One region of the Enterobacter sp. SA187 genome, then DNA from elsewhere that is predicted to be linked to it. Evidence: predicted binding sites of a transcription regulator. Region 1 holds the regulator's gene; each other region holds the start of a gene.
What was found. The regulator CRP, encoded in region 1, controls carbon source genes, mostly activating them, when cyclic AMP is high. The targets are predictions, from matches to a motif close to ATGTGANNNNNNTCACAT.
Positions count from the first base shown of each region.

Region 1 (5,408 bases):
CAGCGGTGGGTTTTTCCCTCGGCGGTAATATGCTCGGCTGTCTGCTGGGCAAAAATGAACCCGATCTGCCGCTCAATGCTGCGGTGATCGTATCGGCTCCGCTGGTGCTGGAAGCCTGTAGCTATCATATGGATAAAGGCTTTTCGCGCTTTTATCAGCACTATTTGCTGAACCTGTTAAAGGGCAACGCGATGCGCAAGCTGAAGGCGTATCCGGATTCACTGCCGGTTGATCTTACCCGCCTGCGTCGTATGCGCCGCATCCGGGATTTTGACGATCTGATCACCGCCCGTATCCACGGCTTTACCGACGCCATCGACTATTATCGTCAGTGCAGCGCCATGCCGGTGTTGCCGAAGATTCGCAAGCCGACGCTTATCATTCATGCCAAAGACGATCCGTTTATGGATCATAATGTTATTCCGGCGGCGGGTTATTTACCGCCCAACGTGGAGTATCAGTTGACGGAACACGGCGGGCACGTGGGCTTTGTGGGCGGGACGCTGCGCCGCCCGGAAATGTGGCTGGAAAAGCGCATTCCCGACTGGCTGACAACATATCTGGAGGCGTAAATGATTATCCCCTGGCAGGATCTGGCAACAGAGACGCTCGACAGCCTGATCGAGAGCTTTGTCTTGCGTGAAGGCACCGATTATGGTGAACATGAGCGTTCACTTGAACAAAAGGTCGCCGACGTTAAGCGCCAGCTGCAAACCGGAGAAGCGGTGCTGGTGTGGTCTGAACTGCATGAAACGGTGAACATCATGCCGAAGAAGCAGTTTCGCGAATAAAACCAGTTTTAGGGAGCGTTGCTATGTCTGCCAAACATCCGGTGATTGCCGTAACGGGTTCCAGCGGAGCCGGAACCACCACCACCAGCCTCGCGTTTCGTAAGATTTTCGCGCAACTGGATCTGCGCGCCGCAGAAGTGGAAGGCGACAGCTTTCACCGTTACACGCGCCCGGAAATGGACATGGCGATCCGTAAAGCGCGCGATGCCGGACGGCATATCAGCTATTTCGGCCCGGAAGCAAATGACTTCGGGCTGCTGGAGCAGACGTTTATCGAGTACGGGCTGACCGGCACCGGCCAGTCACGTAAATATCTCCATACCTACGATGAGGCAGTGCCGTGGAATCAGGTGCCGGGCACCTTCACACCGTGGCAACCGTTGCCTGAACCTACCGACGTGCTGTTTTATGAAGGGCTGCACGGCGGCGTGGTGACGCCACAGCAGGACGTGTCGCGCCATGTGGATCTGCTGGTCGGCGTGGTGCCGATCATTAACCTGGAGTGGATCCAGAAGCTGGTGCGCGATACCAGCGAGCGCGGGCATTCACGGGAAACGGTGATGGATTCGGTGGTGCGGTCGATGGAAGACTACATCAACTTTATTACGCCGCAGTTTTCCCGCACGCACATTAACTTCCAGCGCGTGCCGACCGTGGATACTTCCAACCCCTTCGCCGCGAAAGCGATCCCGTCGCTGGACGAAAGCTTTGTGGTGATCCATTTCCGTAATCTGGAAGGCATCGATTTTCCCTGGCTGCTGGCGATGTTGCAGGGCTCATTCATTTCCCACATCAATACATTAGTGGTGCCGGGCGGAAAAATGGGGCTGGCGATGGAGCTGATCATGCTGCCGCTGGTGCAGCGGCTGATGGAAGGCAAGAAAATCGAGTGATTTTTTGTGCCGGATGGCGGCGTGAACGCCTTATCCGGCCTACAGATTAAGCTTTTGTAGGCCGGATAAGCGTAGCGCCATCCGGCAGGGTTAGCGCAGCGCCACCTGACGTGCACCAAAAATCACCCCTCAATCACCTCAAACGAATGGGTGATAGTGGCGGCTTTTTCCAGCATCAGCGCCACCGAACAATACTTCTCTGCCGACAGATCCACCGCGCGGGCTACCGCCGCTTCTTTCAGCGCTTTGCCGGTGACGATAAAGTGCAGATTGATGTGCGTGAACAGACGCGGCGCCTCTTCACGGCGCTCGGAGGTCAGTTTGACTTCGCAATCCGTCACATCGTGACGCCCTTTTTGCAGAATGGATACCACGTCAATGGCGCTGCATCCCCCGGCGGCCATCAACACCATCTCCATCGGGCTTGGCGCTTTATCGCCTGAGTTGCCGTCCATCAGGATCTGGTGGCCTGAAGCAGACTCGCCCAGGAACGTTAAACCTTCTACCCATTTGACTCTTGCTTGCATTTTATTCGCTCCGGCGCGGTAAATTTCCCTTCAGATTACGCGCACATAACAATTCTCGCAACGGAAGGCGACCTGCATCATGCTGAAGCGAGACACCAGGAGACACACAGCAAAAGCTATGCTAAAACATTCTGGCTGCTACAGTGATACATTGACGTTGCACATGTATGCAGACGACATCAAACATTAAAGGCTGGATTTTCGAACGGCCACTTCCCGGGAACAGGGAAGCATATGATTGCAACCCCAGAGGCAGAGTGTTCATCCTGGCTCTGGAGCCAGCTTATAACAGAGGATAACCGCGCATGGTGCTTGGCAAACCGCAAACAGACCCGACTCTCGAATGGTTCTTGTCTCATTGCCATATTCATAAGTACCCGTCGAAGAGCACGCTGATTCACCAGGGTGAAAAAGCGGAAACGTTGTATTACATCGTTAAAGGCTCAGTGGCAGTGCTCATCAAGGATGAAGAAGGTAAAGAGATGATCCTCTCTTACCTCAACCAGGGAGATTTTATCGGTGAACTGGGCCTGTTTGAAGAAGGTCAGGAGCGCAGTGCCTGGGTACGTGCTAAAACCGCTTGTGAAGTGGCAGAAATCTCGTACAAAAAATTCCGTCAGCTTATCCAGGTGAACCCGGATATTCTGATGCGCCTGTCTTCCCAGATGGCGCGCCGCCTGCAGGTGACGTCCGAGAAAGTGGGTAACCTCGCCTTCCTCGACGTGACTGGCCGCATCGCGCAGACGCTGCTGAACCTGGCCAAACAGCCGGACGCCATGACCCACCCGGACGGTATGCAAATTAAAATTACCCGTCAGGAGATCGGTCAGATCGTTGGCTGCTCCCGTGAAACCGTCGGTCGCATTCTGAAGATGCTGGAAGATCAAAACCTGATCTCTGCGCACGGTAAAACCATCGTGGTTTACGGAACCCGCTAAGCCCCTCAAACGGCGTATTGCATCTGCGAGACGCCGTTTTTGTTTGCATTCTCATGTGGCGCAGGCTGATCTATCACCCGGAAATTAACTACGCCCTGCGACAAACGCTGGTGTTGTGTCTCCCTGTGGCCATCGGCCTCGCCTTCGGGCACCTGCAACAGGGGCTGCTGTTCTCTCTCGTTCCTGCCTGCTGCAACATTGCCGGGCTCGATACCCCCCATAAACGCTTTTTCAAACGCCTGATCGTGGGCGGCTCGCTGTTTGCGGGCTGTAGCCTGGCGGTGCAGCTATTGCTGGCGGAGAACATCGCCCTGCCGCTGATCCTCGGCGGGCTGGCGCTGCTGCTTGGCGTCACGGCAGAGATCAGCGCCCTGCACGCGCGCCTGCTGCCGGCGTCGCTTATCGCCGCCATCTTTACCTTAAGCCTTGCCGGAAATATGCCGGTATGGGAGCCGCTGCTGATTTATGCCTCCGGCACGCTGTGGTACGGGCTGTTTAACTGGCTGTGGTTCTGGATGTGGCGCGAACAGCCGCTGCGCGAATCCTTAAGCCTGCTCTACCGCCAGCTGGCGGAGTACTGCGAAGCTAAATACAGTCTGCTGACCCAGCATGCGGATCCGGAAAAAGCCCTGCCGCCGCTGCTGGCGCGTCAGCAGAAAGCCGTGGATCTGATCAGCCAGTGTTACCAGCAAATGCACATGCTCGCCGCTAATCAGCATAACGATTACAAGCGCCTGCTGCGGGCGTTTCAGGTGGCGCTGGACCTGCAGGAGCATATTTCCGTCAGCCTGCATCAGCCCCAGGAAGTGCAAAAACTGGTGGAGCAGAGTCACGCCGAAGCGGTGATCCGCTGGAACGCGCAGGTGGTCGCCGCCCGGCTGCGGGTGCTGGCGGACGACATTCTCTATCACCGTTTTCCTGTGCGCTTTAATATGGATAAGCAGGTCGGCGCGCTGGAAAAAATCGCCCGTCAGCATCCGGATAACCCGGTCGGCCAGTTCTGCGCCTGGCACTTCAGCCGTATCGCCAGAGTACTGCGCACCCAGCGCCCGCTGTATGTGCGCGATCTGATGGAGGATAAACAGCGCCGCCAGCCGCTGATCCCGGCGCTCAAAAGCTATCTGTCGTTTAAATCCCCGGCGCTGCGCAATGCGGCGCGCATTGCCGTGATGCTCGCCATCGCCAGCCTGATGGGGATCGCGCTGCATCTGCCCAAGCCCTACTGGATCCTGATGACGGTACTGCTGGTGACGCAAAACGGCTACGGCGCAACGCGGGTGCGTATTCAGCACCGGGCGGCGGGGACTATGGCGGGGCTGATTATTGCCGGTATCACGCTGCACTTTCACGTGCCGGAAGGCTATACGCTGCTCGGTATGCTGGTGGTGACGCTGATTAGCTATCTGATCATCCGCAAGAATTATGGCTGGGCGACGGTGGGCTTCACCATCACCGCGGTGTATTCGTTACAGCTGCTGACGCTGAGCGGCGACCAGTTTATCGTCGCCAGGCTTATCGATACGCTGATTGGCTGTCTGATCGCCTTTGGCGGCATGGTCTGGCTGTGGCCGCAGTGGCAGAGCGGGCTGTTGCGGCAGAACGCCCACGACGCGCTGGAGGCGGACCAGGAGGCCATCCGCCTGATCCTCAGCGACGATCCGCAGCCCACGCCGCTGGCGTACCAGCGCATGCGCGTCAATCAGGCACACAATACGCTGTTTAACTCGCTCAATCAGGCAATGCAGGAGCCGGGCTTTAACACTCATTACCTGGAAGATATGAAACTCTGGGTGACGCACAGCCAGTTTATCGTCGAGCACATTAACGCGATGACCACCCTGGCGCGCGAGCACACCATGCTGACGCCGGATCTGGCGCAACGTTATCTGGAATCCTGTGAAATTGCGCTTCAGCGTTGCCAGCAGCGCCTGGAATATGACGGGCCGGCAGGGTCGGGGGATGCCAATATTCTGGAAGCGCCGGAGACCTTAACCCAGGGCCCGATGAGCACGCTGGAACAGCATCTGCAACGTGTTATCGGGCATCTGAACACCATGCACACCATTTCGTCGGTGGCATGGCGTCAGCGCCCGCATCACGGCATCTGGCTGATGCGGACAGGAAAGCGGAAGCATTAGAAATTTGCCGGGTGGCGCTTTCGCTTACCCGGCCTACGAGCCTAAGTCTGCAAGCACAGCGCCGCCGGGCAACAGGGTTAACCGTGGACGATTTTCGCGACGGCCTGCGCAAAACGTGCCA
Region 1 covers NZ_CP019113.1:755,150-760,557, forward strand. Annotated here, with positions in the region: gene BMF08_RS03820 (hydrolase) at 1-572, shown strand, start outside; gene BMF08_RS03825 (YheU family protein) at 573-791, shown strand; gene BMF08_RS03830 (phosphoribulokinase) at 815-1,684, shown strand; gene BMF08_RS03835 (OsmC family protein) at 1,807-2,211, opposite strand; gene crp (cAMP-activated global transcriptional regulator CRP) at 2,517-3,149, shown strand; gene BMF08_RS03845 (YccS/YhfK family putative transporter) at 3,203-5,287, shown strand; gene argD (bifunctional acetylornithine/succinyldiaminopimelate transaminase) at 5,365-5,408, opposite strand, start outside.

Region 2 (5,408 bases), 1.9 Mb from region 1:
GTTAAACCAGGTGGTGTCGCGACCTGGCAGCTTCAGCCCCTGCGCCCACTGGCACAGCGCGGTGACATCCTGACGGTGAACGGCATGCAGCACCAGCGGCGGCAGCGAGAACTGATACACCATGTGCGCTTCATCGCGCCCGTTGCCCAGATAAGAGATATTGTCTTTATGGGGAACGTTGGTTTCAGTGATGATCGCCGTACCCGGTGCGACCTCGTCTGTTATGGCGCGGAACAGTTTGATCAGCTGATGGGTTTTCTCCAGGTGAATGCAGCTGGTGCCCGGCGTTTTCCACATGAAGCCAACCGCATCCAGGCGCACGTAATCCGCCCCCTGCGCCAGATAGTGCAGCAGCACCTCGATCATCGCCAGCAGCACGTCCGGCTCGTTATAGTTAAGGTCAATCTGATCGTCGCTGAAGGTGGTCCACAGGTGGCGCTGCGAGCCATCATGCAGCGTGAAAGGCGTTAATAACGGCAGCGCGCGCGGGCGGGTCACCGCCGATAAATCGGTGGACGGATCCATGGCGAGAAAGAAATTCTCAAAGCCTGGCTTCTGTTGCAGATAATTGTTGAACCATTCGCTATTTGCCGACATATGATTGCAGACAAAATCGAACATCAGCCGCGCCTGTTTGTTTAATTCGGCAATATCGCTCCACTCCCCTGCTTCCGGAGCGACGCGGTGATAATCCATTACCGAAAAGCCGTCGTCAGACGACCATGGATAAAATGGTAATAAATGGACATGCGAGAAAACAGATTTAAACCATTTATAATAGAAATCGTTAAATACCGCTAAGGGCTTAGCCTTTTCATGATGAAATTGATCGGCGTAGGTAATTAACACCACATCGCTTTCATCCCATTTCTGTTTACGGCTTTGAGTAATAAGCGGCCGGTATTTCTCAATACAGGCCGTTAATTTTTCATAATGTGAGTCGGTGAAACGCCCGGCATAAACTTCCCGAAGCAGTGTGTTAATGTTTCCGTTCATTTGACTTTCCGTGGTATCGGTCCCATGACGCGGAAAATTACTCCTCCTGAAATGGGGTGTCAACGTAGCGGGGCCGTGATAAAGCGGGTTATGACGAAATTAAATGCATATTTGTGAGCTGTCGCAAATTTAAAGAAAAAGAGATTTTCTTTTATTTCACGGCTTCAGGGAAATATATATTCAGGGGGCGAATAATAAGAAGTGAGTTATTTATAATATAAATATGAAGCACTGCTCCCCATCAGTTCGGGGAGCAGAGTGAGGGGCAAAATCAGTCGATACCTTTGCTGCGCAGGTAATCTTCATAGTTGCCGCTGAAGTCGATCACACGCTCAGGGGTGATTTCAATCACGCGGGTCGCCAGGGAGCTGACGAATTCGCGGTCATGGGAAACGAAGATCAGCGTGCCCTGGTACATTTCCAGCGCCATGTTCAGCGATTCGATAGATTCCATATCCAGGTGGTTGGTGGGTTCATCCATCACCAGGATATTCGGGCGCTGCATCATCAGCTTACCAAACAGCATACGGCCTTTTTCACCACCGGAGAGGACTTTCACCTGTTTCTTGATGTCGTCCTGACTGAACAGCAGACGGCCCAGAATGCCGCGCACCACCTGCTCGTCGTCGCCTTCCTGTTTCCACTGGCTCATCCAGTCGAAGACGGTCATGCCGTTTTCAAACTCGTATTCGTGATCCTGGGCGTAATAGCCAATTTTCACGTTTTCCGACCACTTCACAGTGCCGGTGTCCGGCGTTAAATCGCCGACCAGGGTTTTCAGCAGGGTGGATTTACCCACGCCGTTGGTGCCGAGGATCGCCAGCTTCTCGCCCACTTCCAGCAGCAGATTGACGTTTTTGAACAGCGGGCCGTTATCGAAGCCTTTGCTGAGCTGCTCCACTTCCAGCGCATTACGGAACAGTTTTTTATCCTGCTCAAAGCGAATGAACGGGTTCTGACGGCTTGAGGCTTTGACTTCGTCCAGCTTGATTTTGTCGATCTGACGGGCGCGGGAGGTCGCCTGACGGGATTTGGAGGCGTTGGCGCTAAAGCGGCTGACGAAGGCCTGCAAATCGGCGATCTGGGCCTTCTTCTTGGCGTTGTCCGCCAGCAGACGCTCACGCGCCTGAGTCGCAGCGGTCATGTATTCGTCGTAGTTGCCTGCATACACGCGCAGCTCGCCGTAATCCAGATCCGCCATGTGCGTACACACCATGTTCAGGAAGTGACGGTCGTGCGAGATGATGATCATGGTGCTGTTACGTTCGTTCAGCACCTGCTCCAGCCAGCGAATGGTGTCGATGTCGAGGTTGTTCGTCGGTTCATCGAGCAGCAGAATGTCAGGGTTGGCGAACAGCGCCTGGGCCAGCAGCACACGCAGTTTCCAGCCTGGCGCGACTTCGCTCATCAGGCCGTAGTGCTGTTCCAGCGGAATGCCCACGCCGAGCAGCAGCTCACCGGCGCGGGATTCGGCAGAGTAGCCGTCCATTTCGCCATACTGTACTTCCAGATCGGCCACTTTGTAGCCGTCTTCTTCGCTCATTTCCGGCAGGCTGTAGATGCGGTCACGCTCCTGCTTCACTTCCCACAGCTCGGTATGCCCCATGATCACCGTGTCGAGCACGCTGTACTCTTCGAAAGCGAACTGATCCTGACGCAGCTTACCGATGCGCTCGTTGGGATCGAGGGAGACGTTGCCCAGCGTCGGCTCTAAATCGCCGCCGAGGATCTTCATAAAGGTGGATTTTCCGCTACCGTTGGCGCCAATCAGGCCGTAACGGTTGCCGCCGCCAAATTTGACGGAAATGTTTTCAAACAGCGGCTTAGTGCCGAACTGCATGGTGACGTTGCTGGTAACTAACACGGCGTTATCCTAAAAATGTGTGACAAACCGTGCATTATGCCACAATTCCGAATTGAAATCGCGCACCGTGATAAGCAGCTACACTGTAGCTTTCAGAAAAAAATGTGATTTCGTACACATCTGAATTCCATGCGCGGGGGAATGCACATATAATGCGCTCCCATCTCCATTAAGACTTTAACTCAACGGCCGGATGGCCAGTGGCAAAGATACCTCGCACAACATGAAAATTAAATTAACAACGATTTTAGCGGCGGCTTTCGCGGTAGTAGGGTTTTGCAAATCTGCCTCTGCAGTAACTTATCCACTGCCAACCGACGGCAGCCGTCTGGTTGGCCAGAACCAGGTCATCACCATTCCGGAAGGGAACCAGCAGCCGCTGGAGTACTTTGCGGCGCAATACCAGATGGGCCTGTCTAACCTGCTGGAAGCGAACCCGGGCGTGGACACTTACCTGCCGAAAGGCGGTAGCGTACTGAATATCCCGCAGCAGCTGATCCTGCCGGACACCGTTCATGAAGGCATTGTGATCAACAGCGCCGAAATGCGCCTCTACTACTACCCGAAAGGCACCAACACGGTGATCGTGCTGCCGATTGGTATCGGTCAGTTAGGCAAAGATACGCCGATCAACTGGACTACTAAAGTTGAGCGTAAAAAAGCCGGCCCGACCTGGACGCCGACCGCCAAAATGCATGCGGAATATATTGCCGCCGGCAACCCGCTGCCCGCAGTAGTTCCGGCTGGCCCGGATAACCCGATGGGTCTGTACGCGCTCTACATTGGCCGTCTGTATGCCATTCACGGCACCAACGCCAACTTTGGTATCGGCCTGCGCGTAAGCCACGGCTGCGTGCGTCTGCGTAACGAAGACATTAAGTTCCTGTTCCAGAACGTGCCGGTCGGCACCCGCGTTCAGTTTATCGATGAGCCGGTGAAAGCCACCACCGAGCCGGATGGCAGCCGTTATGTGGAAGTGCACAATCCGCTGTCCACCACCGAAGCGCAGTTTGAAGGCGGCGAAATCGTACCGATCACCCTCACCAAAAGCGTGCAGAGCGTGACCAGCCAGGCTGACGTTGACCAGGCCGTTGTTGAGCAGGCGATTGAAAACCGCTCCGGTATGCCGGTTCGTCTGAACTGATCCTGCCCCGGCAGTAAACAAAAAAAGCGATGGGAAACCATCGCTTTTTTTTATCCGTGATTGACCATGATAATGCCGCCATGATCGTAGCGATAATGGCAGTGGGCATACTCCAGCGGCGTGCCATCTTCCAGATAAACCACCTGCTCCACTTCCAGCACCGGATCGGTGTCGTCGCAGCTCAGGTAACGTTTATCCTCGGCGTTCGGCTTCAGGGCGCGCACCACGCGGTACGAACCCATAAGTTTCAGCGCCAGGGTGTCCTGCACATAGCGAAACACTGAACTTTGCAGATGGCCGCGGTTAAGGCCGGGCACCAGCGCCACCGGCATCAGCGTAAACTCCAGCGAGACCGGTTCGCCGTCAAGCAGCCGCAGGCGCACGAAGTCATAGACCGGCGCATCGGCGTCGATCAGCAGCGAGGCCTGCTCTTTTTCATCGGCAAAGCGTAAATCGAAGCGGATGATCTCGCTGGTGACGGTGCCGACGTTTTCCCAGGTTTTGGTCGCGCCGAAATAGTCGCTGCCGGGCAGATCCCATTGCGAGAGCTGAAGGAAATTCTTGCGGATAAAGGTGCCCTGCCCCTGACGGGTATACACCAGCCCTTCGACGATCAGCTGGCGTATCGCCTGCTGGATAGTCATGCGGCTGGTGCTGAACTCCGCCGCCAGAGCGAACTGATCGGGCAGCGGCTCGCTGGCAGAATACTGTCCGCTCATGATGCGCTGCTTAATTTCCCGCGCGATAGAAACGTATTTCGCCGACATTGCCCGTTCCTTTTATTATTCGACTATCCCACTGTTTTTTAAGGCCACTCGCTCGGCTATCTTGAGGAAAGGCAGGTAGAAGAATACACCAAAGACGATGATTATCAACTGAACGACCACCGCCCGCCAGTCCCCCGCCGTCGCCAGCCAGGCGCTTAAAACCGGCGGCGTGGTCCAGGGGATCATCACCACGCAGCGCGACATCAACCCGAGGGTGGTGCAGATCCAGGCAAAGAAAATCCCGATAGCAGGCAAGAGCACAAAGGGGATCATCAGCGGAATGTTAAACACAATCGGCAGACCGAAAATCACCGGCTCGTTGATGTTAAACAGTCCCGGCGAAATGGACAGACGCGCCACCTGTTTCGCCGCCTTCTGGCGCGAGAACAGAAAGATGGCGATAAGCAGCGACAACGTGCTGCCGGTGCCGCCAATCATGCCGAACGTCGGCACAAAAATATTGTTGATGATATGCGGGATCGGCTGCCCGTTGGCAAAGGCGATCATATTTTCGTTGGTATTGATCAGCAGGAACGGCTCCAGCACCACGGCGTTAACCACCGACTGATGGATCCCCAGCGTAAAGAGAAAGTTGCCGAAGCTGTAGATAAAAAGCGTGCCCGGCAGACTGGTGTTG
Region 2 covers NZ_CP019113.1:2,665,689-2,671,096, reverse strand. Annotated here, with positions in the region: gene BMF08_RS12765 (sugar phosphorylase) at 1-996, opposite strand, end outside; gene BMF08_RS12760 (ABC-F family ATPase) at 1,268-2,860, opposite strand; gene ldtB (L,D-transpeptidase) at 3,084-4,004, shown strand; gene BMF08_RS12750 (GntR family transcriptional regulator) at 4,055-4,771, opposite strand; gene BMF08_RS12745 (PTS sugar transporter subunit IIC) at 4,787-5,408, opposite strand, start outside.
Region 2: a site for CRP is predicted at 2,963-2,980, ahead of ldtB (L,D-transpeptidase). Genes of this name have one in related genera too.

Region 3 (5,408 bases), 1.2 Mb from region 1:
CAGCGCATCGCCGGTAACGGCAAAGCCGTGATTTTCTTCGTCCATCAGCAGCGTTTTAATCTCCAGATCCTTCGGCCCGAAGGCATCCGGCAGGTAATCGGCCAGCGTATGGGGATCGCGCCCCGGCAGGTTAATACGCAGTGACAGACCGCTGTTCAGCTCGTTCATAAACTGACGGCAGTGACCGCAAGGGGTGTAGTTAACGGTGACAGACGCGAGAGATTTTTCGCCGCGCAGCCAGGCATGGCTGATGGCGCTCTGCTCGGCATGCACCGTTTGCTGCATGGTCGCGCCGATAAATTCCATATTGCCGCCAAAATACCAGGTGCCGCTGACGCCGCGGGCAATAGCGCCGACGTTAAAATGCGACACCGGCGTGCGTGCGCAGGCCGCGGCGAGGGGTAACAGCGCGAAAGCCAGTGCGTCTTCGTCCAGTCGCGTTGCGTTTTTAAGCATGGCGACCTGCTCCGCGGTCAGCAGGGCAGGGAAGTGCTCATCCGCCAGAACCGGCGCCAGCGCGGATTGCAGATCCGCCGCGAGACTTGCGAAAGCAGCGTGAAAACGTGAATGCATGGCATTGCCTCATAACAGTGTAATGGGAGCGTAGTTTACGGGCCGGTCAGGCCTTTATATGTGATTCATATCACACTGTATATGCAACTTATGAAATTCAAATGAAAAATGCGCGACGCATCGCAAATTTTAGCCCATCACCGCAAGGATCAGCGGGAAGACAAAGGGGGCCAGCAGCGAGGTGATAATGCCGCAGATCACCAGCGCCAGCGAACTGAACGCGCCCTCCTGATAATCCAGCTCGGCGCAGCGGGCAGTGCCCAGCGCGTGCGAGGCGGTACCCATCGCCAGGCCGCGCGATGCTTTGGTGCGAATACGCATCACATTAAGCAGGGTATGGCCGAACACCGCGCCCAGAATACCGACAAAAATCACGCACATGGCGCTGATGGCGGGAATACCGCCGAGGCTGCCGCCTACCGCCATGGCAATGGGCGTGGTCACGGATTTCGGCAGGATGGAGGCGGCGATTTCCGGCGTCGCTCCCATCAGCAGCGCAATAGATGTCCCGGTGATCATCGCCACCAGGCTGCCGACAAAACAGATGGTGATGATGGATTTCCAGCGGGCGCGGATCTGATGCAGCTGTTCGTATAAGGGATACGCCAGCGCCACCACCGCCGGTTGCAGCAGATCGTTGAGAATTTTACTGCCCTGAAAGTAACGCTCATAAGGAATGCCGGTCAGCAGCAGAAAAGGGATGATCACCACCATGGAAACCAGCAGCGGGTTCAGTAACGGGATACGAAAACGGGTCGCCAGTTTGCGCGCCGCGAAGAATACCGCCAGCGTGAGCGGCAAAGACCACCAGATCGAAGCCATCATTGTTTCTGCTCCTTCTCACCGACGATTTTGCGTTCGCCGTGCACAATGTGCGAACTCCAGCTGACCACCAGAAATACCACCAGCGTACTGACGGCGCAGGAGACCACTACCGGCCCGAACTGGGCGATCAGCACGTCATAATATTGCATCACGCCGACGCCAATGGGCACGAACAGCAGCGCCATATAGCGGATCAATACATAGCAGCCGGGGTTCACCCATTTTGCCGGCAGAATTTGCAGCGCCAGCAGCAGGAACATAATCAGCATGCCGATAATGCTGCCCGGAATGGTGATCGGCAGCAGCGAGGCGATAAAGATACCCGCGTACAGACAGGCATAAATCAGGACAAACGCACGCAGATATTGCCAGACAACAATGAGTGATTTATTCATGGTGACTACCCTTGACGAGATGCATTCATCATACAATTAAAATCTGAAATGTGCTACCGATCACAACATGCAGCCGAGCATAACAAAGAATCCTGAGATTAACGTTATGCATTCACACAAGATTAGGCGTAAAACCGCCCGCCCTCCGGCGGCTGGCCTCTTTCCTCCCCGCCACAGAGACGCTACCATACGCGCCTCTTAATTATTGGGTATTGTTATGCGTGTATTACTGGCTCCGATGGAAGGCGTGCTCGATTCGCTGGTGCGTGAGCTGCTGACCAGCGTGAACGATTACGATCACTGCATCACCGAATTTTTGCGCGTGGTCGATCAGCTACTGCCGGTAAAATCCTTCTATAAAATCTGTCCGGAATTACAGCATCAAAGCCGTACCCCCAGCGGCACGCCGGTGCGCGTGCAGTTACTGGGACAATACCCGCAATGGCTGGCGGAAAACGCCGCCCGCGCCGTCGAACTGGGCTCCTGGGGCGTCGATCTCAACTGCGGCTGCCCGTCGCGGCTGGTGAACGGCAGCGGCGGCGGGGCCACCTTACTGAAAGATCCTGACCTCATTTACCGGGGCGCAAAAGCGATGCGCGAAGCGGTGCCTGCGCATCTGCCGATGACGGTAAAAATCCGTCTCGGCTGGGATTCCGGCGATAAACAGTTTGAAATCGCCGATGCCGTGCAGCAGGCAGGGGCCAGCGAGCTGGTGGTGCATGGCCGTACCAAAGAAGACGGCTACAAAGCCGAGCGCATCAACTGGGCGGCGATTGGCGAGATCCGCAAACGCCTGACCATCCCGGTGGTGGCTAACGGTGAGATCTGGGACTGGCAAAGCGCGCAGGATTGCATGGCGGCAACGGGCTGCGATGCGGTGATGATTGGCCGCGGGGCGCTCAATGTGCCGAACTTAAGCCGGGTGGTGAAATACAACGCGCCGCGCATGCCGTGGCCGGAAGTGGTGCAACTGTTGCAGCGCTACAGCCAGCTTGAGAAGCAGGGCGATACCGGGCTGTATCACGTGGCGCGTATCAAGCAGTGGTTAGGATATTTACGTAAAGAATATGCTGAAGCCACCGCGCTCTTTGAACAGGTGCGCATCCTGAAACATTCGGCCGCCATTGCGGCGGCGATAGATTCAGTAGCTTTATAAATGACTTGCCCCCATAACGGGGGCAATTTTCAGAAAATCATTTTAAACACGCCGGTCACCACCAACAGCCCAATCAGAAAAATAATCAAAACCGCCCATAGTAAAATTTTCATCGTCCTTTCCTTTTAAGAGTCATATGCCTGCACGAATAAGTTTAGGCACACATTGGCAGCTTTGCCTGGTCGATCGCGAAGATCGTTTCTGCATCAGCCTGTTAACCCTCGTGAATTACCTATACTTACCTCTTTGCCGCTAAAGGCTCATTTCCCGGAGGAGTTCTACATGGTTTCGACGAATAAAGTTGCCATCGTTACGGCGTCAGATTCAGGTATCGGCAAACAGTGCGCGCTGGTGCTGGCTAAGCAGGGCTTCGATATTGGTATTACCTGGCATTCCGATGAGGAAGGCGCCAAAGCCACCGCTAAGGAAGTGGAGGCGCTGGGGCGACGCGCAGAACATGTGCACCTTGATCTGGGAAACCTGCCGGAAGGTGCAGAGGCCATCAACACGCTGATCGAACGTTTCGGTCGTATTGATGCGCTGGTGAATAACGCCGGGGCGATGAGTAAAGCGCCCTTCCTTGAAGTGGCGTTTGACGACTGGCGTAAGGTGTTTACCGTTGATGTCGATGGCGCGTTTCTGTGCTCGCAAATCGCCGCGCGCAAAATGGCGGAGCAGGGACAGGGCGGGCGCATCGTGAATATCACTTCAGTGCATGAACACACCCCGCTGCCGGAAGCCAGCGCCTACACCGCCGCCAAACATGCACTGGGCGGGCTGACCAAATCCATGGCGCTGGAGCTGGTGGATCACCGTATTCTGGTTAATGCCGTCGCCCCTGGCGCTATCGCCACGCCAATGAACGATATGGACGACGAAGACGCCAAAGACGGCTCGCTGCCGATTGTCCCCCTGACCCGCCCTGGTAAAACCCAGGAGATCGCAAGCCTGGTGGGCTGGCTGTGCTCGGAAGAGTCGAGCTACACCACCGGCCAGTCGTTTATCGTCGATGGCGGCTTTATGCTGGCGAACCCGCAGTTCAACGCAAAATAAGCTTTACAGGCCGGGCCGTAGCCCGGCTTATTCGTCGTCCTTATCGCGACGGCGGGTAAACCAGTAACGCAGCGCCAGGGCAATCGCCAGCGCCAGAACGATCCACACCCCATGCTTCAGATGCTGATCCAGATGGTGCAGCCAGGGTCCTATCACCTCGCCGCCCACATAGCCCAGGGTGGTGAAAATCAGCGCCCAGACAATGGCCCCCAGAATATTCAGCGGCAGAAAGACTTTTGGCGGCAGGCGGCTCGCGCCAATCAGTAGCGGGCCGATAATGCGAAAACCGTACATAAAGCGCGTGCCGATCACAAAGAGATAAGGCCGCCGCTGGATCAGTTTCTGCGCGCGGGTGATTTTCTTCTGGTGACGGGAAAAGCGTCGCAGAATGCGCTCGCCGTAACGCCGCCCGAGCAGGTACAACAGCTGGTCGCCAATCATACCGCCGAGCGCCACCGCCGCCACCACCAGCCAGAAACGAAGCAAACCCTGATGGGCCGCCACGCCGCCGAGCAGGGTAATGGTTTCACCTTCCGCCACGCTGCCGATCACCAGCGCCGCATAGCCGTACTGGGCTATCAGACCGTTTATATCCACGACAAATTCAACTCATTGTTTACATCCATTTTTTAAAGCATACACCCTCAAACGCGAACCGGATCGCAACGTCCGTTGACTGACTATTTATCAGACTTATCGTTTCGCTCAAAAAATAACCAATTCATGCATTATACTTACAGGGTCGACGTTCGGCTGACTGCAAGGGGGCGTTATGAACCATGTCTGGGGACTCTTTTCCCATCCCGATCGTGAAATGCAGGTAATTAAACGCGAAAACGAAACGGTTTCGCACCACTATACGCACCACGTTTTACTGATGGCCGCCATTCCGGTGATCTGCGCCTTTATCGGCACCACGCAGATCGGCTGGGACTTTGGCGATGGCAACGTCATGCAACTCTCGCTGTTCACCGGCTTTTATCTGGGCGTTCTGTTTTACGCCCTGATGCTGGCAGGGGTGGCGGTGATGGGCCGGGTGATTTACTGGATGGCGCGTAACATACCGCAGCGTCCGTCGCTGGCGCGCTGTATGGTGTTTGCCGGTTATGTCGCCACGCCGCTGTTTTTAAGCGGTATCGTCGCGCTTTATCCGCTGGTCTGGCTGTGCGCGCTGGTGGGCACCGCGGCGCTGTTGTGGACCGGTTATCTGCTTTATGTCGGCATTCCCACCTTCCTCAATATCAATCGTGAAGAAAGCCTAAACTTTTCCGGTTCGACCCTCGCCATCGGCGTGCTGGTGCTGGAAGTGCTGCTGGCGCTGACGGTGATCCTCTGGGGCTACGGTTACCGGCTGTTCTGAGCTAATTGCATTGCTGGCGTGAATGCCAGCAATGCAACCTTATGCA
Region 3 covers NZ_CP019113.1:3,987,759-3,993,166, reverse strand. Annotated here, with positions in the region: gene cdd (cytidine deaminase) at 1-573, opposite strand, end outside; gene BMF08_RS19235 (CidB/LrgB family autolysis modulator) at 703-1,398, opposite strand; gene BMF08_RS19230 (CidA/LrgA family protein) at 1,395-1,793, opposite strand; gene dusC (tRNA dihydrouridine(16) synthase DusC) at 2,011-2,949, shown strand; gene yohP (small membrane protein YohP) at 2,979-3,062, opposite strand; gene BMF08_RS19215 (SDR family oxidoreductase) at 3,232-4,002, shown strand; gene BMF08_RS19210 (DedA family protein) at 4,030-4,599, opposite strand; gene BMF08_RS19205 (Yip1 family protein) at 4,775-5,362, shown strand.
Region 3: a site for CRP is predicted at 1,842-1,859, ahead of BMF08_RS19230 (CidA/LrgA family protein). Genes of this name have one in related genera too.